2 regions of the Paraburkholderia sp. BL6669N2 genome follow, and region 1 is predicted to be linked to the other one. Evidence: riboswitches for the same ligand, from Rfam matches in the RefSeq annotation. Region 1 holds a riboswitch; the other holds the start of a gene.
What was found. A riboswitch is a leader RNA that binds a small molecule or an ion and turns the genes downstream of it on or off. The one in region 1 is predicted to bind cobalamin.
Positions count from the first base shown of each region.

Region 2: linked by a shared signal. The riboswitch ahead of cobA (uroporphyrinogen-III C-methyltransferase) and the one ahead of B0G80_RS35230 (CbtB-domain containing protein) in region 1 are both predicted to bind cobalamin.

Region 1 is NZ_QUNA01000002.1:2,842,323-2,853,706, forward strand. It holds gene B0G80_RS35225 (CbtA family protein) at 239-979, opposite strand; gene B0G80_RS35230 (CbtB-domain containing protein) at 991-1,212, opposite strand; cobalamin riboswitch at 1,251-1,393, opposite strand; gene B0G80_RS35235 (histidine phosphatase family protein) at 1,457-2,053, shown strand; gene B0G80_RS35240 (hypothetical protein) at 2,072-2,512, opposite strand; gene B0G80_RS35245 (alpha/beta hydrolase) at 2,611-3,633, opposite strand; gene B0G80_RS35250 (MFS transporter) at 3,653-5,011, opposite strand; gene B0G80_RS35255 (alpha/beta hydrolase) at 5,008-6,084, opposite strand; gene B0G80_RS35260 (LysR family transcriptional regulator) at 6,334-7,236, shown strand; gene B0G80_RS35265 (ATPase domain-containing protein) at 7,322-8,839, shown strand; gene B0G80_RS35270 (response regulator) at 8,843-10,501, shown strand; gene B0G80_RS35275 (MarR family winged helix-turn-helix transcriptional regulator) at 10,620-11,096, shown strand; gene B0G80_RS35280 (FUSC family protein) at 11,104-11,384, shown strand, end outside.
Region 2 is NZ_QUNA01000002.1:1,622,237-1,633,620, forward strand. It holds gene B0G80_RS29770 (ATP-binding protein) at 1-917, opposite strand, end outside; gene cobN (cobaltochelatase subunit CobN) at 914-4,717, opposite strand; gene cobW (cobalamin biosynthesis protein CobW) at 4,724-5,815, opposite strand; cobalamin riboswitch at 6,004-6,297, opposite strand; cobalamin riboswitch at 6,366-6,616, shown strand; gene cobA (uroporphyrinogen-III C-methyltransferase) at 6,855-7,631, shown strand; gene B0G80_RS29790 (cobalamin biosynthesis protein) at 7,628-8,101, shown strand; gene cobO (cob(I)yrinic acid a,c-diamide adenosyltransferase) at 8,098-8,700, shown strand; gene B0G80_RS29800 (cobyrinate a,c-diamide synthase) at 8,704-10,002, shown strand; gene bluB (5,6-dimethylbenzimidazole synthase) at 9,986-10,645, shown strand; gene B0G80_RS29810 (DUF4136 domain-containing protein) at 10,667-11,311, opposite strand; gene B0G80_RS29815 (CHASE2 domain-containing protein) at 11,308-11,384, opposite strand, start outside.

The DNA of each region.
Region 1 (11,384 bases):
CCGTGTGCCAGCAACCAGGTTGTTAAAGTCGAACGGAACAGATGTTTGTTGCTCTTGAGCATCGCGGGCGAGTTTATCCACAGAAATTGTTCGCAAGCCTGTGGATAACCACCCCACAACCGCCCCAACTCCTTGACGCAGAACCCATCTTGACCACTGCGCGCAAACTGCGGAGAGCGAAGCACGGCGAGCAAACCGCCGAGCGCAACCACCGAAGCGGCCGCACTCGTCACGCCGATCAAGCCGACTTCACCGCCGGCCGTCCTGCCACCCGCATCAACGCAATTCGCTCGACCAGCGCGCCAAACAGCAGCCCGATCGTCGCCCACATAATCGCCTGCATACCGAGCGCCGCGACGCGGAATTTCCACAGCAGCACCGCCGGGAAAGCCTCCGGCACTTCGTTGATCGCGGGCATCGACAACTGCACCGCCGCGATGATCACGATGAACACCACTGCCCCCACGATCGAGCCGTTCCAGGCGCCAAGTTTCATCGCCGCACGGCGCCGCACCTTGAGCGAGAACACCATCGCCGCCAGCGAGATCGCAATCATCAGGAAGAACAGCCCCGTGCGCGTCCCGATCGTCTCAGGGTCGCCGACCGAGGGCGGGTTCGCCGGATACTTCAGGTTCGGCACGATCGCGAGAGCAATGAACGCGCCAAGCGCAAGCCATGCGGACAACGCGCGCGGGCTCAACGCGCCCACTCGCCCATAAGCGTAAGCGAACACCAGCGAGAACAAGCCGCCGAATGCCGCGCCGTAAGTCAGCACGCCAGTCAACAAGCCGATTCCCCGCTGTGTATCGCGGCTCACCATCTCAGGCTCGGGCGCCTCGCCTTTCGCGGCCTCGGCCTTTTCTTCGAATGAAATCGCCTGATTGACCTGCGGCTCGCCCACTACCCGGGCGAAGCCGAACGTGAGGAGTCCCGCGGCGATGCCTGCAAGCATCCCGCGTACCAACAATTTACCCACCATGGTCGACTCCGTTAGTGGCAGGGAAAGCCGAGCAGATGGCGGCCGTCGTGCACGAACTCATGCACGTACATGCCCGGCACCAGCGAGGTGGCGCCCTGTTCCGCACCCACGAAGTAAAGCGCGAGCAACAACAGCAAACCGCCGAACACGACCCAGGGCAACAACTCGCGCAGCGGAATCGGCGTGGGTTGGGCAACGGGCTGATTGGCGGGATCGAAAACAGCTTCGGTCATGATGGACATCTCCTGGGGTAACGCGCCCCGATTGTCATTGCAGAGGATTGGTGCGAAGCTCAGGTCTGGCTTTCGGCTTGTGCTGCCGATTACAGTGGCGCGACCGCGCCGGGCTCTCACCGGCTTCCGCGCTTCGCAGTCCCGCTATTCTACGCGCTAAACTTCGGCACCCGGCAACGCAAAACACACGTTTCATGCCGCCGGCGTTCGGCTTCGGGGCGTGGCTTGACAGGACATGAACGGAATGGACACAAGGCTGTTACTGGTCAGCCACGCATCGACCGCGGCCCAACGCGCAGGCCGTTTTCCCGCCGACGACCCACTTGACGCCCGCGGACTCGCCGAAGCCGAAACCCACGCCGCACGCTTGCGCCTGGCGATCGCGGATGACGCGCCGGCTTTCGTCAGCCCGGCCGCCTGCGCGCGCGAAACGACGACGGCGCTGGGTCTCGCGGCATCGGTCGACGCCGGTCTGGCGGATCTGAACTACGGCACATGGCAAGGACGGCGGCTCGCCGACCTCGCCGCCGAAGCGCCGCAAGACGTCGCCGCCTGGACGCGCGATCCGAACGCCGCGCCTCACGGCGGCGAGTCGTTCAGTCAACTCGTGAAACGGGTAGGAGGATGGCTCGAAGCGTTGTTAGACGGCGAGACGGATCGTGCGTCGTCCCATGTTCGCGACGTGATCGCCGTCACCCACGCGCCGGTGCTGCGGGCAGCGATCGTGTACGCGCTCGGGGCATCGCCCGCGGTTTTTCCGCGCATTGAAATCGCGCCGCTTTCGATCATCGAGTTGCGGCACTCGTCGCGCGGCTGGACATGGTGGCCGGCGACATACTAGCCGCTCTCGCCGGGTGGCTTATTTACCCGACACCACCAGACGCAGCTTGTTCGACCCGGTCGGCGTCAGTGTGATATCGGTCCTCTTACCCTTCGCGCCCAGATAAAAGTGCTGACGTCCCGGCGAATTCTGATCGTGCGTCGCGTCCGGCAGACACGATGCGACGTCCGCCGCGACAGCTTGCAGCGCGTCGGCATTCGAGCCGGCATCGTGATGCGGCGTCCACGTGCATTGATAGGCACCGTGACTCGCAGAACATTGCGCGTCGTCGCCGTAAGGTTGCGCGACACCCTTGCCGTCGTCCGATGTCAATGAGGCGAGCCCGCCAGGGGCCGCCGCGACGATCCGCTTCAGGGATGTGCAAGGGCTAGGCGCATCGTCGGCATACGCACCGCCGGTCAGCAAAACGCCCAGCGACGCAGCGGCGAGCGCGGTGGCAAGCAATCGGGTTCTGTTCATGTCGGCGCGGTCCTTGAAGTCACTCGCAGTACCAGCGCGGTAGCACGCTTCATGCCCATGAGCGCTGACTAGTCAAGACCGCGCTTCAGTCACCATCATTACAATCCAGTACCGAACAAAGCCGCCAGCCCCTGCGCCGACCCGAAAATCCCCTTGGCATCGTGCCCGACACCATCGATCACATACGTCCGATGCTTCGCCAATCCTTGGGGATGCCGCAACGCCATATAGCGCGCGTAAGCCAGGCCGCGCCCGAGCCGGTGTTCACCTTGCGTCAGCGCGGCGCACGAGCGGTCGAGCGCCGGATGCTGTGGATCGCAATCCGCGCCGCCGAGCAGCACGGTCACGTCACGCTGCGCGTAACGCGCTTCGAGCGTGGCCGCTGAAGCCGCGTCGCGAGAGCAAGCGGGCAAATCCTCGAGCCCATATTTCCAGCGATTGAACGACGGACACCTCGCCCGATCGAACGCCGCAAACTCGCCGGACACAGCGGACGCAACCGACCCAACCGGCCGCATTGCATCAAAGTACACATACGACGAAGGATTCGCGACCACATAGCGCAGCGCGATACCGCGCGCCGCGAGCGACGCCTCGTCTCGCGCTACTACCGCGTAGCGCTGCACGACCTGCGCGCCGCCCGAGTGTCCCGCGATCACCACCTCGGCGAGCGACGCGAACTGCTCGCGCGACGCCAACGTGTCCACAATCGCGTCGAGCACATCGAACGAACTGATCGGCGCGGGACCTTCGGCGTTCTCGCCGGCCATCCAGCTCGTCCAGTCCCAATGCAACGTGGACGGCGGCAGCTCATGCGCGTCGACATCCGCGCTCGCGAGAAATTGCGGCACGATCAGCAGCGTATCGGCCGCGCTGCCGCCGGCGAGCGAGCACGAACGCTGCGCGAGTTCGAAATACGTGTCGCCGTTGCGCAAGCGGCCATGAATCAGAATCACGGCGCGTTGGACATCGCGCGTCGGCGCGAGCCAGTCGCCGTTGGAAAACACCGGCACGGTGCCGCTGCCGGCTCGCGTCGTGACGCTCAGATGCCGGCTCGCAACGACCGCGACCGGATGTTCATTCGGCGCGCGTTCGTCGTCTGTGATGAAAGGCTGGGTCATGCAATAGGCTCGTGGTCGATCAATGAGTGGCGGGTCTAGCCGCCGCGCCGCTCGACATGCGTCCGGCGCGCGTGAAGTACACCATCGCGAGCGACACGAAGCCGGCAAAAATCAGGTAAAACGCGGGCGTGAGGCTGCTGCCGGTCACGCGCGTCAAGCCGGTGATGGTGAGCGGCGCCATGCCGCCGAACAGCGTCACCGCAATGTTGTACGACAGCGCCACGCCCGCCGAACGGCTGCGCACGGGGAACAAGGTCGCGAGCATGCCGGGATGCGCGCCGGACATCGCGGCGAGGAACAGCGTCGCGATCATCTGCGCGATGAACAGGTGCCCCGGCGTCGGATTCGTCACCACGAAGTGATAAAGCGGATACACGCAGACCATCCACGCCATCACGATGGGATAGAACAGCCGGTATGCGCCAAAACGATCGGCGAGCTTGCCGGACAGCGGAAACAGAAACAGATTCAGCACACCGGACACGAACGCGCCGAGCAAAGCGGTGGACAACGGCAAATGCAATTGCCGTTCGACATACACCGAGAGATAGGAATGCCAAACATAATTAGTCGCCGCCCCGACGATAATCACGCCCATCGCGCAGATCGCCGCGTCGCCGTTGTCGCGGAAGAACTGGCGGATCGTGACGCGCGGCGGTTTGTCCTTGTGTTCGAGCAGCCGCTCGAACTCCGGTGACTCGGCCACGCGATGCCGGATAAAGAAGCCGAACGGCCCCGCCAGCGCGCCGAACAGAAACGGTAAACGCCAGCCCCACGCCACCAGTTGCTCATGCGTGAGCTGCGTGGTCAGCAGATAGCCGACGCCGGACGACAGCAGCAACGCGAACGCCTGGGCCGACATGTTGAAGCTGCCGTAGAACATCTTCTTGTGCGGGGGCGCGTACTCGACCAGCATCGCGGAAGCCGTCGCGAACTGTCCGCCCACGGATAGCCCCTGCAATAAGCGCGCAAGGACCACCAACAGCGGCGCACCGATGCCGATGCTCGCATAGCCCGGCGTGAGACCCATCAGCAATGTACTGGCCGCCATCGAAATGATCAGCAGCGAGAGCGCCTTGCGGCGCCCAGCGCGGTCCGCGTAGATGCCGAGCAGAATGCCGCCGATCGGCCGCACGATAAAACCGACGGCAAACGTCGCAAGCGTCAGCATGATCGACACGAAGCCGCTGCCGCCGGGAAAGAACACTTGCGCGATGATCTTTGCGAAGTAGCCGTAGATCAGAAAGTCGAACCACTCGAGTCCATTCCCGAGCACGGAGGCGAAGATCGCGCGCCGCACCATCGACGGACTCAAGCTGTTCGCTGCATCGGCTCCAGCCGCGGCACCGTCGCGCTGATTGAAAGTCGCTTCGCTCATTGCCCGCATCCCGGAGTGTCGAACATTGCTGACAGCGCGCATACCGACGTCAGCATGCGCGCACCGTCGTGCCCCACGCCCGGCACGATATGAAAGTGCTGCTTCAGGCCGTCCGGATGACGCGACTGGATATACCGGTAGTACGCTTCGGCGCGCGCCGCGCGTTGCGGTCCTTGCGCTTCGGCGGCACAGGTTCTGTCGAGCGCGCTCTGCTGCGGATCGTCATCAGCGCCGCCGACGAGGTAGTCGACCTGGCGCGACGCGTAGATCGCTTCGAGTTGCGCGGGCGTGCGGTCGTCGAGATACGGCGGCCGGTTGTCCATGCCGTATTTCCATTGATTGAAGTCGGGACATTGCGCGGCATCGAACGGCGCGGCAATACCTTGCGCGTTAGGCCGTTGCGCATCGAAATACGCATACGTGGACGGGCTCGCGACCACGTAACGCACGTCGATGCCTTCGCCGGTCAACGCGGCGATATTACGCGCCGCGACGGCGTAGCGCTGCACGACCTGGCCGCCGCCCGAATGCCCGGCGAACACCACATGCCGCAGATTGGGGAATAGCTTGCGATCGGCGAGCCGCGCGACGATCGCATCGAGCACCTCGTAGGAACTGATCGGAAGCGGCGCGCGCGCCGCTTCGCCGCCCATCCAGGCGTCGCCGGTCCAGCGCAGCAAGTCGGCAGGCTCGTCGTGTACGCGCGTGTCGAGCGTGGCGAGGAACTGCGGCGCGATCAGCAGCGTGGCGTCGGGGTCCGCGTGTGCGGTGTCGCGGGCATTCTGAGCGGTGCGAAAGTACACGTCCGCATTGCGCAGCTTGCCGTGAATCACGACGACCGCGCGCGTCACCTGCGGCTGAGCAACGTTCCAATCCTTCGACAGATACAGCGGGAATTGCGCTTGCCCTTGCGGCGTGGCGAGCGTGAAGCGCGTGTTGGAGATCGTCGCCACCGGCTTCAGATGCGGCTCGTAAGCATGGACCGCGAACGCGGATTGCGCGAACGTCATCAGCACTGCCGCGCCTGTCGACATACACAACGCCGCAATACGTCGTGAAAGATTCAAAGTCATCCAGCTTGCTCCTGATAACCGTGCGCAGTCTTGAACGCGGCGCATCGTCAAATCCGTCGTAGGGAAACCGAATACTCGGAACCGGAGGCGAATACCGACCGTCACGCCGGCCTGATTCGGACGGAATGCGATGGACGAGATCGTAGGAGCGGACATGGTAAATGTAAAATACCTGTTTCATGCACCATTCATACTTAGTATGTATGGCATCGAACCGGCCTTCATGCGCTGGTGAGGAGACGAAACACCATGGAGCTGCGGCATCTGCGTTACTTTCTGGCGGTCGCCGAAGAAGGCCAGTTCACGCGCGCGGCAGAAAGGCTAGCCATGCAACAGCCGCCGCTCTCGCAGCAGATTCGAACGCTGGAAGAAGAGATCGGTTTCGAACTCTTTGTGCGCATGCCGCGCGGCGTCACCTTGACGCCGGCCGGTCAGGCCTTCGCGGAAGACGCGCAACGCCTGCTGCAAAATCTGCAGCAGTCTGTCGAAAAGGCGAGCCGGATTGCGCGTGGAGAACTCGGCACGATTTCGATCGGACTGACCAGTTCCGCGTCGTTCCATCCATTCACGACTGAGGCGATCCGCGCGTTTCGCGCGGTCTGCCCCGAGGTCGCCGTGGACCTCGCCGAGTTCAACGCGGCGGAGATCATCGAGCGTCTGGCCGCGGGCCAGATCCAGGCGGCGTTTCTACGCAAGCCGGTCGACGCCCGCGAGGGCGTGGCGTTCGAGTTGCTGCTCGACGAACCGATGGTCGTGGTGTTGCCGGTGGGTCATCCGTTGCTCAAGGGCAAGAAGCGGCCGCAAGTGTCGCTCAAAGCGTTGGCGCACGAAGACTTCATTTTGGTCCGCCGTCCGGGCGCACCCGGCATGTATGCCGACATCCTCGCCGCTTGCCGGCAAGCGGGCTTCGTCCCGCGCATTGCCCGCGAAGTGCCGCGCATGGCGTCGGGCATCAACCTCGTGGCGGCGGGTCTGGGCGTGACCTTGGTGCCCGCTTCCATGCAGCGTTACGACCAGGTGGGCACCGTGTACTGCACGCTCGCGAACCCTTCGAAACTCAGCGCGCCGCTGCACCTTGCCTATCCCGCGGCACTGCACAACAGCGCGGCCACGCGCTTCATTCAACTGGTGAAGGAGCGCGCCGGCGCATGAATCCGTCAACCGGCACGGATTTTGCATTCTCGCCGTACCGGCTGAATAACCAACAGCCATCCATCGACGTCAAATACGCTACGCCATGTCAAACAGACAAGCCGCCGACAAGCCGGGCCGCCTTTCCTCAGGAATCGATGGAATTGACGACATCCTGGGAGGCGGTCTCACGCCCCATCGCATGTACCTTGTGGAAGGTGCGCCCGGTACAGGTAAAACTACCTTGGCCTTGCAATTCTTACTCAAGGGAGTCGAAGAGGGACAGAGAGGTTTGTACATCACGCTCTCCGAGACCCGCGCCGAACTGATCGCGGTAGCGCAAAGCCACGGCTGGGATATCGGCGGCTTCAACATTCTGGAGCTGGTGTCGGACGAAGGTCTCGACCCGCAGTACGAGCAGACCGTGCTGCACCCGGCCGAGGTCGAACTCGGCGAGACGGTGCGCAACGTCATCCAGCAGGTCGAGGAACTCAAACCCTCGCGCATCGTGCTAGACAGCCTCTCCGAATTGCGTCTGCTGTCGCAGAACCCGCTGCGTTACCGGCGGCAGATTCTCGCGCTCAAGCGCTATTTCGCCACCCGAGAATGCACGGTGCTGCTGCTCGACGACAATTCTTCGGAGCCCGGTGACGTTCAACTGCACAGCATCGCGCACGGCGTGGTCAGTTTGGACAATCTGGTGCGCGACTATGGCGGCAACCGGCGGCGCACGCGCATCGCCAAAATGCGCGGCATCAAATTCCGCGAGGGCTATCACGACTTGACGCTCGACACCGGCGGCATCCGCGTGTATCCGCGCCTTGTCGCGGCGGAACACCACGCGCAGTTCGACACAGAGGCGGTCAGCACCGGCACGCAGGGACTCGACGCGTTGCTCGGCGGCGGTCTGATCCCCGGCACCAATGCACTGATGATCGGCCCTTCGGGCGTCGGCAAGACCACTACGGTGGTGTCGTGCCTGATCGCCGCGCTCGAGCGCGGCGAGCGCTGCGTCTACTACGTGTTCGACGAGACACTCGTCACGTTGACGATCCGCTGCGCGACGCTCGGCATGCATCTGGCGCCGCACGTCGAAAGCGGTCTGCTGACGCTGCGGCAGATCGATCCGGCGGAGATCTCGCCCGGTGAATTCGCCAGCGATGTCCGCCGCTCTGTCGAGCAGGACGGTGCGCGCTTTGTCGCGATAGACAGTCTGAACGCTTATCTGCAGGCAATGCCGGGCGAGCGCTATCTGCTGCTGCAAATGCACGAACTGCTCGGCTATCTGAACCAGCAAGGCGTGATCACGATGCTCGTGCTGGGGCAGCACGGCATCATCGGCGAGGTACAGACCGATATCGACATCAGCTACCTGAGCGACGTGGTGGTGCTGTTCCGCTACTTCGAACACCACGGCGAAGTGCTCACCGCCGTGACGGCCGTAAAGAGCCGCGCCAATGCTCACGAGCGCTCGATCCGCCAGTTCCGGCTCGGCAGCAATGGCGTGGAAGTCGGCGAGGCGTTGCGCGACTTCGAAGGTGTGCTCTCCGGACTGCCGGCTTATCGCGGCAACACTGCACTGCTCGGTGCGACGAACCGCGTCCTCGACACGTCCGGGCAGTAGGCTATGGAGCAACGCGTCCTTATTCTTGCGCCGTTTGGCCGCGACGCCGATGTGATTGCCGAGGTGCTGCACAAAGATCAACGCCTCTGCGTGGCATGCCGCGATGCCGATGCGCTCACCGCTGAACTCGACGCCGGTGCGGGCGCCGCGTTGATCGCGGAAGAAGCGCTCACGGGCAACCATGCGGCCCGTTTGTTCGAGTGGCTGGAGCAGCAGCCCGCGTGGTCGGATTTCCCGATTATTCTGCTCGCCGCCTCACGCGTCGGACATCGCTCGGAACGCGGCCTCGAAGTGCTCGAACGGCTCGGCAACGTTGTCGTGCTTGAACGTCCGCTGAATTCGGAGACGCTGCGGCGCGCGGTGGCGTCGTCATTGCGGGCACGCGCGCGGCAATATGAATCGCGCCGCCATCTCGCCGAGCGGATCGAAGCGCAAGAAGCACTGGTGCAGTTGAACGACTCGCTGGAAAGCCGTATCGCCGAACGTACTCAGGAACTCGCCTCCGCCAACAATCGGCTGATGATGGAAATACACGAGCGCGCCAAAGTGCAGGCGGTGCTCGTGCAGTCGCAGAAAATGGAGGCGCTCGGGCAACTCACCGGCGGCATCGCGCACGACTTCAATAATCTGCTGAACGTCATCATGGTGAACGCCGAGCTGATCGCGCGAGTAACCAGCGATGAGCGCCTTCGCAGCATGGCCGCCACCGTCAAGCGCGCGACCGAGCGCGGCGCGAAACTAACGGGACAGTTGCTCACTTTCTCGCGCAACAGCAACCTCGATCTGAAAGCGGTGGACGTGGTGGCGCTGCTGCAAGGCATGCGCGACATCATTACGGTGTCGCTCGGATCGAGCATCCGTTATACCAACGAGTTCGAAGGCCAGGAGATGTGGACTCAGGCCGACGCCAATCAACTCGAACTGGCCATTCTCAATCTCGCCATCAACGCGCGCGACGCCATGCCGGGCGGCGGCCAGCTCGGCATTCGCGTGAAGCAGCGCGAGGCGCCCGATCAGACACTCGCTGAAGGCCGCTACGTGGTGGTCGAAGTCGCCGATACCGGTTCGGGTGTGCCGCCCGATGTGGTGTCGCGCGTGTTCGATCCGTTCTTCACCACCAAGCCGATCGGCAAGGGAACGGGACTCGGCTTGAGCCAGGTCTACGGCATTGCGAGGCAGGCCGGCGGCACCGCGCGTCTGTTCAGCGAGGAAGGCGTGGGCACCACTGTCGAACTCTGGCTGCCGTTGCGCGAACGCGTGGCGCCGCAGGCCGAAGCGGCGTCGAATGCGGAAGCGAACGTGATCGGCGAAAAGCGCGTGCTGGTGGTCGAAGACGACAGCGAAGTGCGTGCCATGCTGGTCGAGTCGCTGAGAATGCTCGGCTACACCGTGACCGAAGCCGCCGACGGACGCGCGGGTCTGAACCGTTTGCAGGACGACAAACCGGACCTGCTGATGGTGGACTTCGCGATGCCCGGCATGAACGGCATCGACGTGATCGCCGAGGCGCGCAAGATGCGCGAGGATTTGCCGGTGATCCTGGCAACGGGTTATGCGGACGTGGACATCTCCGGGCTGGCGGTGAAGCGCTGCACGATCTTGCGCAAGCCTTTCCAACTGGACGATCTGGCGCGGACGGTCAGGCTCGGGCTGGCGGCCTGAGTCACGCCGACGTAACGAACCTGCGCGCATGCCGACGCGCGCAGCCGTGCCGTATCGTCATAAAAAATTCCAGAATCAATAGTTTGCTAACGAATTTTTTGGAAATACAATACCGGCCATGTCGAATCTCGATGCCTTACGCCGGACAGTCAGCAGCACGCTGGTCGTCGCCGCCCGAAAATGGCGGCGCACGAGCCACGGTGTGCTCGCGGCCTTCAATGTTTCCGAGGCCTGCGCCACGCCGCTCCTCACCGCCAGCCGGCTCGGCGCGGCCGTGCGCCAGGTCACGCTCGCCGATCACATCGGTATTGAAGGGCCTTCGCTCGTGCGGCTGCTCGATCAACTGTGCGCCGCGGGCCTGATGCGTCGCGACGAAGACCCCGAAGACCGGCGCGCGAAAACCGTGGTGCTCACCGAAGAAGGCCGCGCCGTCACCGCGAAAATGGAAGAAGAACTGGTCACGCTGCGGGCGCAAGCGTTAAAAGGCGTTTCGCGCAGCGACCTGGAAGCCACTTTGCGCGTGCTGGCCGCGTTCACGGCCGACGCCGGCGAGCGCGCCGATCAGAACAGCGATCGCAGCGGCGATCCGGCGTAACGCGTTGATGGTCTACCCTTCCCTTCGCGATTGGCTGTTCTCCGTCAAGACATTTGCCGCGGCGATGATCGCGCTCTACATCGGCCTCGCGCTCGAACTGCCGCGGCCTTATTGGGCGATGGCGACCGTCTACATCGTGTCGAATCCGTTTGTCGGCGCCACGCGTTCGAAGGCGCTCTATCGTGCGCTCGGCACCATGCTCGGCGCTTCGGCAGCCGTGCTGCTGGTGCCGCCCTTCGTCGAATCGCCGTATCTGTTCAGCGTGATCGTCGCGCTATGGACCGGCAC
Region 2 (11,384 bases), 1.2 Mb from region 1:
CGTTCGCCGTCACTCTCACGCGTCTCACCCGCCGCAGGCGACTCGCGAACATGCCGCCGATGAGCCAACACCGCCTCAGCCACCCGATCGACATGCTCCGCCGTCACCGTAGCCGCCTGTTCGAGCGCCGCCAACGCACGCGCCGCGCGCAGCATCACGAGATCGGCGCGCAAACCGTCCACGGCGGCGTCGATGCACAGCGCGCTCACATGCGCATGCACGGCGTCGTCGAATGCGAGCTGCGGCAGCGCTTCGCGCGCCACTCGAATCCGCTCGACATAGGCCGCCTGCTGCTGCGCGCAGCCCGCACGAAAACCCTGCGGATCGAGATCGAACGCCAGCCGCGCTTTCACGATCGCCTGACGCACGAGCGGTTCGAAACAGTTCTGCAACTCGACCATCAAGCCGAAACGGTCGATCAATTGCGGCCGCAGTTCGCCTTCTTCAGGATTCATCGTGCCGATCAGCACGAAGCTCGCGTCGTGGCTATGCGATACGCCATCGCGTTCGACGGTATTCACGCCGCTCGCGGCCGCGTCGAGCAAGGCATCGACAAGCGCGTCGGGCAGCAGATTGACTTCATCCACATACAGCACGCCACGATGCGCTTTCGCAAGAAGGCCGGGCGAGAAGCGCACCGAACCGTCGCGCAACACGGTTTCGATATCGAGCGTGCCGATCAGACGATCTTCGCTGGCGCCAAGCGGCAGATTCACCAGTTGCCCTTCCGGCAGCAACTCAGCCAGCGCGCGCGCCGCGGTCGACTTCGCCGTGCCACGCGGCCCGGTAACCAGCACGCCGCCCAACCCCGGATCGATGGCGGCTAACAGCAGCGCCTGCTGCAACGGCGCCTGGCCGATCAGCGCGGCAAAGGGAAAAACGGGCCGCGCGGCAGCCGCGCTCATCGCTGGATTCATGTTTGCATCCCTTCGATCTGCTGCTCGCTCGCAAGCAGATGCTGTTCGACTTGCGCGCGATAGTCGCCGGGCGCCTGCCACAAACCGCGCTGCATGGCTTCGAGCAGGCGCTCGCAGACCGACTGCAACGCGTGCGGATTGTGCCGTTGCAAGAACTCGCGGGTGTCTGTGTCGTTCAGATAAGCGTCGGTCACGAGCGCATATTGATGATCCGCGATCACGCGCGCCGTCGCATCGTAACCATACAGATAGTCAACGGTCGCGGCGATTTCGGCCGCGCCCTTGTACCCATGACGCTTCACGCCATCCAGCCATTTCGGGTTGACCACGCGCGAGCGGATCACCCGCGCGATCTCCTCATGCAGCGTACGCACGCGCGGCGCCGCAGGATTGCTGTGGTCGGCGTGATACACGCTCGGCTGATCGCCGGCCAGATGCCGCACCGCGGCGACCATGCCGCCCTGGAACTGGTAGTAATCGTTCGAATCGAGCAGGTCGTGCTCGCGGTTGTCCTGGTTCTGCAGCACCACGTCCATTGCAGCGAGACGCGCGCCGAACGCGTGACGCGCTTCTTCGCCCGCGCTCTTTTGCGTGTACGCGTAGCCGCCCCACGCCTGATACGCGTTCGCGAGATCGGCGTCGGTTTGCCATTGCCGCGAGTCGATCATGTCCTGCAGACCCGCGCCGTAGGCGCCGGGCCGCGCACTGAACACGCGCCAGCCGGCGCGCTTGCGCGCTTCGGCGGCGTCCATGCCGCGCGCGATCAGCGCATCGCGTTCGCGCAGCACGCGCGCGCGAATCGGATTCAGGTCCTCGGGTTCGTCGAGTTCGGCGACGGCTTGCACGGCGGCGTCGAATAAATGCATGACGTTGGCGAAGGCATCGCGGAAGAAACCGGACACCCGCAACGTGACGTCGATTCGCGGCCGGTCGAACGCCTCGATCGGCATAATTTCAAAATCGGTCACGCGATGGCTGCCCGGCGCCCACTTCGGCCGCACGCCGAGCAACGCGAGCGCCTGGGCGATATCGTCGCCACCGGTGCGCATGGTCGCGGTGCCCCAGACGGACAGACCGATGGCGCGCGGATAGTCGCCCTTCTCCTGCAAATGCCGTTCGATCAGTTGCTGGGCGGATTTCAAGCCGAGCGACCAGGCGGCCTGCGTGGGAACCGCACGCGTGTCGACGGAATAGAAGTTGCGGCCGGTGGGCAGCACGTCGGGCCGGCCGCGCGACGGCGAACCGCTCGGCCCGGGCGGCACGAAACGGCCTTCGAGGCCGCGCTTTAGCTGAAGCATTTCCTGCGGACCGCAGGCGTCGAGCCGCGGCAGCACGTCGTTACGCAGACGTTCGATCACTTGCTCCGCTTGCGGCAAGCCGGCGGCCATCGTGGTTACCGATGCTTGCGTTCGATCTCCGCACACGTCTCGCAGCAACTCAGCCGCCAGCAACTCCAGCCGCTCACGCGTATCGCCACAGTGCCGCCACGGCGCATCGCTCACACGCTGAAGTACATCGGGACGCGGACCGTCCCACACCGCCGCCCAATCCACCGACAACGGATCGAACAGATGATCCATCTGCAGATCACGCGCCAGTGCATCGATCAAGCCGGCCTTGCCGCCTTGCCCGTCACCGACAGGAAAACGCCCCAATGCCAGCAACGTATCGCGTCGCTGCACGCCATCGGGCGATTGCCCGAACGTATGCAAACCATCGCGAATCTGCGCTTCCTTCAACTCGCACAGCCACGCATCGACGCGCGTGAGCAGCGCGTCTTCGTCGTCCTGTCCGTTCGGTGCGGCGAGACTCAGTTCCTCATGCAGCTTATGGTCGACGATGGTCGCCAGAATCGTGCGCCGCAACAGCTTCGAGCGGCGCGGGTCGACCATCAGCGCTTCATAATATTCGTCGACCTGCCGCTCCAGGTCCTGCAAAGGCCCGTAGCTTTCGGCGCGCGTGAGCGGCGGCATCAAATGATCGATGATGACAGCCTGTGCGCGGCGTTTCGCCTGGCTGCCCTCGCCCGGATCGTTGACGATGAATGGATACAGATGCGGCATCGGCCCGAGAATCAGATCGGGCCAGCAGGTGTCGCTCAACGCGACGCTTTTGCCGGGCAGCCATTCGAGATTGCCGTGCTTGCCGACATGCACGATTGCGTCGATACCAAAGTGGTGACGCAACCAGAAATAGAACGCCAGATACGCATGCGGCGGCACGAGTTCGGCGTCGTGATAGCTCGCGTAGTCGCCCTGCTCGCGCGAACGCGACGGTTGAATGCCGACGAACACCTGTCCGCAACGCCAGCCCGCGATCATGAAGCGGCCGCGTCGCAGCGTCGGGTCCTGGTCTGGCGCGCCCCAGCGCGCGTTCAACGCCTGACGCGTTTCGGCGGGCAACGCGTTGAAGTGCGCGAGATAGTCGTCGAGTGCGAGGCTTTGCAGCGCGGGACGCAGATCGCGCACGACCGGATCGTTGGTCACGCCTTCGGTGAGCTTTTTCAGCAACGCGTCGCCGCCCGAGGGCAAATCGGCGAGACGATAACCTTCGTCGCGCAGCATCGACAGAATGCCGACTACCGAAGCCGGCGTATCGAGTCCCACGCCATTGCCGATGCGCCCTTCGCTCATCGGATAGTTGGCGAGGATCAGCGCGAGTTTCTTGTCCGCGTTATCGAGTGAACGCAAACGGCACCAGCGGCGGCTCAGTTCGGCGAGAAAGCCCACGCGTTCAAGGTCAGGCTGATAACGCACCACGTCGACCTGAGTATGCCCACAGCGGTACGCGAGTCCCTTGAAACTGATCGCGCGCGTGATGATGCGGCCGTCCACTTCCGGCAGCGCGATATGCATGGCGATATCGCGCGAATTGAGACCCTGATTGTCCTTGACCCAATCGTCGCGATTGCCGCCGCTCAGGATCACCTGGAGCACCGGGGCGTCGCCGGCGAGCGCGAGCGGCTCGGGGTCGTCGATCGCGGACGCGGCGAATGCGGTCGTATTCAGCACCAGCGCCACCTCGTGCTGCGCGCACAGCGATTGCACGACGTCGCGGCTCATCGCATCTTTCAGCGAGGTAATCGCGATCGGCAGCGGATTCAGACCTTGCGATTCGAGCGCGTCGATCAGCGCGTCGAACACGGCCGTGTTGGCGGCCTTCAGATGCGCCTTGTAAAACAGGATCGCCGCGACCGGCGCTCCCGGTTTCCAGCGCGACTGCCAGTCGGCCATGGTCGGCATATCGCGTTCCGGATGGTAGAGCGTGGCGGCGGGCAACGCGCGCGGCGGCGCAGGTTCGCGTCCCCAGCCGAAGGCGCGGTGGGCGATACAGCGCAGGAACGCCTCGGCATTTTGCGGGCCGCCTTCGCGCAGATAGCGCCACAGTTGATGGCACAGATCCGCGCTTGCCGTGCTGCGCGCGAGCAGGTTCGGATCCTCCTGCAGATCACCGGAGAACATCGCGAGCGTCTGCTGCTTGCGCTCGGCGAGCGCCACCACCTGCTCGATGCCGTAAGGCCAATACGCTTCGCCGCCCAGATGATCGACCACCACCACGCGCGCATGCTGCAAGACGTCTTCGAGATAAAAATCCACCGACGCCGGTTGCCGCAAATACGTGACGTTCGCGAGCCGCACGCTCGGAAAGCCTTCGCCCAGCCGCGGAAAAACGCTCGCCAGCAGCGACAGCGTGGTATCGGCGGAGCTGAGCACCACGATATCCGCGGGCTGCTGATCGATCCGGATCACGCCTTGCGTGTCGTCGACAAAACCGCCCGGCGTGGTGCGCAGCAAATGCATATGCGCTTACGCCTGTTGCGTTTCGACGCTCGACGGCACGCCCAGCGCCGCGTCGAACGCACGTTGCAACGCCGGCTGATCGAGGTCTTCGCCAATCAGCACGAAGCGGCTCGGGCCGCTTTCGCCGGCCTGCCAGCGTCGATCGAAATAGCTGTCAAAGCGCCGCCCAACGCCTTGAATCACCAGACGCATCGCCGCGCCCGGCAGCGCCGCGAAGCCTTTGATGCGATAGATGGTGTTGGTTTCGACCAGCTGTTGCAGCGCGGCGATCACCGCCTCGCGCGACGACGCATTCGCCTGCACGACCACGGAGTCGAACTCGTCGTGATGGTGGTCGGCGTCGTCGGCGGAGCCGTGGTGATCGTGGCGCAAGTGGATCGTGTCTTCCGACGCCGCTTCGAGGCCCAGCAATGTATGCAGATCAAGTTGGCCCATGTGCGCGCGAACGATCTTCACTTGCGGCGGAATTTCCTCGCGGATCGAAACTTCTACCGCGCTTTGCTGCGCGTCGTCGAGCAAGTCCGTTTTGTTCAGAATCACCAGATCGGCCGCGGACAACTGATCTTCGAACAGTTCGTGCAGCGGCGACTCGTGATCGAGATTCGGATCGGCCTTGCGCTGCGCATCCACGGCGACCGGATTGTCAGCAAACTGACCGCTCGCGGCGGCCGGGCCGTCCACCACGGTGACCACGGCATCCACGGTGAAGCTGTTCTTGATTTGCGGCCAGTTGAACGCCTGCACCAAGGGCTTCGGCAACGCCAGACCCGACGTCTCGATCAGCACGTGATCGATCTGATCGCGGCGCTCAACGAGCTTTTCCATCACCGGGAAAAACTCTTCCTGCACGGTGCAGCACAGGCAGCCGTTCGCGAGTTCATACAATTGGCCTTCGGTTTCGACGCCGTTTTCATCGCAACCGATGCCGCAACCCTTGAGGATTTCCCCGTCGATACCGAGCTCGCCGAATTCGTTGACGATCACCGCGATGCGCTTGCCGCCCGCATGCTGAAGAATATGCCGCAGCAGCGTAGTCTTGCCGCTGCCGAGAAAGCCCGTGACGATGGTGACGGGGATCTTGCGCATTTGAGTTTGCATCGTGAGGTCCATCCGTAGGAGTTGCACGTGCACGCCGGCGTGTTTTCAGCGCATGCCGAGGCAAACAGAGCACACGCCCGGCCAGCCACGACCATAACAAAACACGGGGACGAAAGTCGGCGTTGCCGCGACAACAGAAAAGCAGAAAGCGGGAATGAGTCATGAACGCAGCGCCGCATCCCCGCGGCGTTCGTCCTTCGTTATCTGGCCGGTATCCGGGCTGGCGAAAGCGCCGCTCCCCCTTCCCGGACGAGTGATTTCTCGCCCAGTGGTGATATGCCGACGCGGCCTTGCGCGTGGACATCGAAGCCGGCTCCGCGGCGCTAACCGACTGCGTTCGACACGGCAGTTAGCACCACATTTCGCTTACCGTTGCGGGGGCAGCACAGGTTGGCCCGATCCATGGCAGGTGGGCACCCTGTTTCCCGTTTAACTGCATGCGCACGAGCGCGCACACGAGCACCAAAGTGCGTGCGAGTGTAGGCCCGCCGCCCGGTGCCGTCAAGGAAACCCCAGGCCGCAAGCGCTTATCGGACGGGGCGCCATGTGCTATCGTATGCGCGCGTTTGGTGCCCGCACATGCATTCGCGTGTGCAGTTAAACGGGAAACAGGCAGCGCGCCATGCGCTTAACCTGTGCTGTCCCCGCAACGGTAAGCGACCTGCGGCGCGATGTTGAATCGACTCGCGCCGCGCATGCGTTTTTTAAGCCACTGTCCGGCAATTTCCAGCGAATGCGGACGGGAAGGCAAAGCGCGTGAGGCCGCCAGCCCGGATACCGGCCAGACGCGGAGGCGGCGAACCTCAGGGCAACATCACGCCGCCGGCCGCCGGAATCCGCGAGGGACGGATGCGAAGGCGCTAAAGCACGACGCAGAGTGTCCGCGTAGGCGAGTTTCGTGTGAAACTCGCTACGAACCACGCATTGCGCCATGCCTGAATCCGTAGCACTGCATGACCCCAACGTCCGCCGTCTGGCGACCCTTCGCGCTTCACCCTTTCCCGCTTGTCACGACATGGCGCCCGCCGTGCACGCCGCGATGACCCGCGCCTGGCTGATCGGCGCCGGCCCCGGCGACGTCGAACTCATGACCATCAAGGCCACCCGTGCATTGGCGCAAGCCGACGTGGTGCTGGTCGACGATCTGGTGAATCCCGAGGTGCTGCAGTTCGCGCGCGCTGATGCGCTGGTCGTCTACGTAGGTAAACGCGGCGGTCATCCGTCGACACCGCAGGAAGGCATCGTCGCGCAGATGCTCGAACATGTGCGGGCCGGGCGCAGTGTCGCGCGTTTGAAAGGCGGCGACCCGTTCGTGTTCGGCCGGGGCGGCGAGGAACAGCAGGCGCTGCACGCGGCCGGTATCGAGGTGGAAGTCGTCAACGGCATCACGGCGGGAATCGCGGCGCCCGCGGCGATCGGGATTCCGGTCACGCATCGCGATCATGCGCAGGGCGTCGTGTTCGTCACCGGGCACGGCGCGGGCAGCGGCGAGCCCGACTGGGCCGCACTCGCGGCCACGCGCATGACGCTCGTGATCTACATGGGCATGCGGCGGCTCAACGATATCGTCGGCGCGTTGCTTGCGGCCGGCATGAGCGCCGACACGCCGTGCGCGGCGATCGAATCGGCCACGCGTCCCGAGCAACGCCACGCGCTTGCGCGCCTCGGTGAATTTGCCGACACCGTCGCGCGTACCGGACTTGGGTCGCCGGCGATCGTGGTGATCGGCGGTGTGGCGTCGCTCGCGTTGGCGCGTGAGGCGGCGCATGCGGAACGCGCTGCAACGCCGCTCGCGGACGGAACGGATACGCGATGAAAACGCTCAGCGTCGGCATCGGTTGCCGTTTGCATAGCTCGGCCGAGGAGATCGAAGCCGCGGTGCGCAGCGCGCTCGGCGCGCATTCGTTCGACGAAATCCGCACCGTCGCCTCGCTCGATACCAAAGCCCGCGAAGCGGGCCTCCTCGAATTCTGCGCGCGTCATGCGCTGCCGCTGACGTTCTTCAGCCTTGAACAGATCGCGGCGTTGCCTGTCGCGGTGCCTTCGGCGGCAGCGCGCGAGCATCTCGGCGTGGACGGCGTCTGCGAGCCGTGCGCGCTGCTTGGCACTGTGGCCGACGTCGCAGCCGGGCTCGGTGAATCCGTCATAGGTAATGCGCCTCGCGCCACGCTCCTCGTGCGCAAAACCGTTTATGCCGGCGTCACCGTGGCGATCGCCTCAACCACCGCTCACGCCGCTCGCGCCGAACACCCAGACAACGACACACAGCAACAGGACCTGCCATGAAGACCGATCCCGAATCGCATCAACGCATGACCGAGCGCCGCCGCGAAGGCCACGAGAAAAAACAGGCCAACGCCACCGTCGAAAAAGGCCTGCTGATCGTCAATACCGGCACGGGCAAAGGCAAAACTACTGCCGCATTCGGCATGGCCGTGCGCGTGCTGGGCCACGGCATGCGTCTTGGCGTCGTGCAGTTCATCAAGGGCGCGCTGCACACCTCGGAGCGCGACTTTCTCGGCGCGATCGCCAACTGCGATTTCGTCACAATGGGCGACGGCTACACCTGGAACACGCAGAACCGCGACGCCGACATCGCGACCGCGCGCAAAGGCTGGGACGAAGCGCGCCGCATGATCGAAAGCGGCGAGTACCAGATGGTGATCCTCGACGAGCTGAACACGGTGCTCAAGTACGAATACCTGCCGCTCGACGAAGTCCTGTCGGTAATCAACGCGCGCGCGCCGATGCTGCATGTGGTGGTCACCGGCCGTCACGCGCCGGACGCGCTGATCGAAGCCGCCGACCTCGTCACCGAAATGCGCATCGTCAAGCATCCATATCGCGAGCAAGGCGTGAAAGCGCAGCGCGGCGTGGAGTTCTGAGCGATGGCCGCGTGCCCCGCCCTGTTCATCAGCGCACCCGCTTCGGGTCAAGGCAAGACCACGATCACGGCGGGTCTCGCGCGCTACCATCGGCGGATGGGGCGACGCGTGCGCGTCTTCAAGACCGGACCGGACTTTCTCGATCCGATGATTCTGGCGCGCGCGAGCGGTGCGCCGGTCCTCTCGCTCGATCTGTGGATGGTCGGCGAAGCCGCCTGCCGCACGCTGCTCGCGCAAGCCGCCGCCGAAGCCGACCTGATCCTGATCGAAGGCGTGATGGGTCTGTTCGACGGCACGCCGAGCAGCGCCGATCTCGCCACCGCATTCGGCGTGCCGGTGCTCGCGGTGATTTCGGCGAAGGCGATGGCGCAGACCTTCGGCGCGGTCGCTTTCGGTCTCGCGCAATTCCGGCCGCAGGTGCCGTTTTACGGCGTGCTCGCCAACCGCGTCGGCTCCGCGCGGCATGCGCAGATGCTAGAAGAAGCGTTGCCGCCGGATCTGCGCTGGTGCGGACACATTGCTGCCAGAGATGAAATCGCACTGCCCGATCGTCACCTCGGCTTGCATCAGGCGCAAGAAATCGACGACCTCGACGCGCGGCTGGATCACGCCGCTGACACTCTAGGACGCACCGCGCTCGCCGAATTGCCGCCGCCGGTCGAGTTCGGCACGCCGACACCCGAGATCCTGCCGCGCCTGCTTGACGGCAAGACGATCGCCATTGCGCGCGACGCCGCGTTCTCGTTCATCTATCCGGCGAACGTCGCACTGCTGGAAACGCTCGGCGTGCAAGTCGCTTTCTTCTCGCCGCTCGCCGACGAAGCGCTGCCGGAACACACCGACGCTGTGTATCTTCCAGGCGGCTACCCTGAACTGCACGCCGCCACGCTGGCCAGCAACACGCACAGCGCGGCGAGCATCCGCGCGCACGCGGCGGCGGGCAAACCGCTCGTCGCCGAATGCGGCGGCATGCTGTATCTGCTCGACCAACTCACCGACACGCACGGCGTGACCACACCGATGCTCGGCCTGCTGCCCGGCCACGCGACCATGCAAACGCGCTTCACCGCGCTCGGCATGCAGCAGATCGACAGCCTGCACGGGCCGATGACCGGCCACACGTTTCACTACTCGAAGCTGAACACGTCGCTCACGCCGCTGCGCTCGGCCACCAGGCCGCAGGGCGACGCGCCCGGCGAGGCCCTTTATCGCGCCGGCTCGATCGTGGCGACTTACATGCACGCTTACTGGCCCTCCAACCCGGCCTTCACGGCCGCCCTGTTCCATGGCGAAGCCTTTTAACGATTCCGAGCGCGACGCCGTCTACCGCGCAATTTACGAACGCCGCGACATGCGCCATTTCGTGCGCGATCCGGTCGATCCGGCCGTGCTGCAGCGCCTGCTCGACGCCGCGCATCACGCGCCGAGCGTCGGCTTCATGCAGCCGTGGCGGATCGCGCGGATCACCGATCCCGCGCTGCGCACGGCTTTGCATGATGCGGTGGAAAGCGAACGGCTCGCCACCGCCGATGCGCTCGACCAACGCCGCGAAGAGTTCATGAAGCTGAAAGTGGAAGGCATGCTGGACTGCGGCGAACTGCTGGTGATGGCGCTGATGGACGGCCGCGAGCGCCACATCTTCGGCCGGCGCACCTTGCCGGAGATGGACCTCGCGTCGGTGGCGTGCGCGATCCAGAACATGTGGCTGGCCGCGCGCGCCGAAGGTCTCGGCATGGGCTGGGTGTCGCTGTTCGACGTCGACGCGGTTCGCCAACTGCTGCGCATGCCCGAGGGCGCGCGTCCCGTGGCGATTCTGTGTCTCGGCCACGTCGACCGGTTTTATAGCGAGCCGATGCTGGAAACCGAACGCTGGGCGAGCCGCGTGCCGCTCGCCGATTGCGTGTTCGAAAACCGCTGGCCGGAAGACAGCGATGCGCCGGAATGAACTCGTCGCGTGTTACAGCTCTTACGGCTGAAGCGGCTTCACTGACATCACCATCGGCACGCCGCCGGTTTCGTCGGCGCGCAATTTCACGCGCCAATCGGGTGGCGCATCGAAGGGAAACCTGGCGAGCGCACTTTTGACGAGCGTCGGCATGGCATGCAGTGGGTCCGCGTCGCGGTCGCTGCTCACCGCGCTGACTTTATAGACCTCCTGTCCGCTCGCGCGCTCGAAAAACCGCAGCGTCAGCGCATGCTGGTACGCGGGACCGCCGAACAGAGAGAACGGCGCAGCGGGGCCGCGCCGGCAGTCGCCTGACGTACAGCCGCTTTCATCGACGCCGATGGTCGCCGGCCGCGTGTCGTAGGCAACCGAGAGCAGATAACGCGCGGGCTCGCCCTTCGTTTCGACAAAGCCCTGCTTCGCCAACTCGTCCACCAACAGGCGCTCGAACTGCGGACGATCCGCGCTGACTTCTTGCGACGGCATGCGCGCAATCGTGTAAGTCCGCTCGCCTTGCAGCGCGGCGGTCGCGTTCCCGGTACCGGCGGTATGCACGTCGGCGCTCAGACCCGTGCAACCGGTGAGACTCGTCGCGGCCAGCGCGGCACAGATCAGGAGTGCTTTCACCATCTTCTCGCTTCGATAAGGTGTGTGTTCGTATGTCATGGGCGCGGCGTGAACGAGGCACTCGATTGTGCGTCTTCGAGCACCGGCAGGCATATCGTGAATGCCGTGCCCT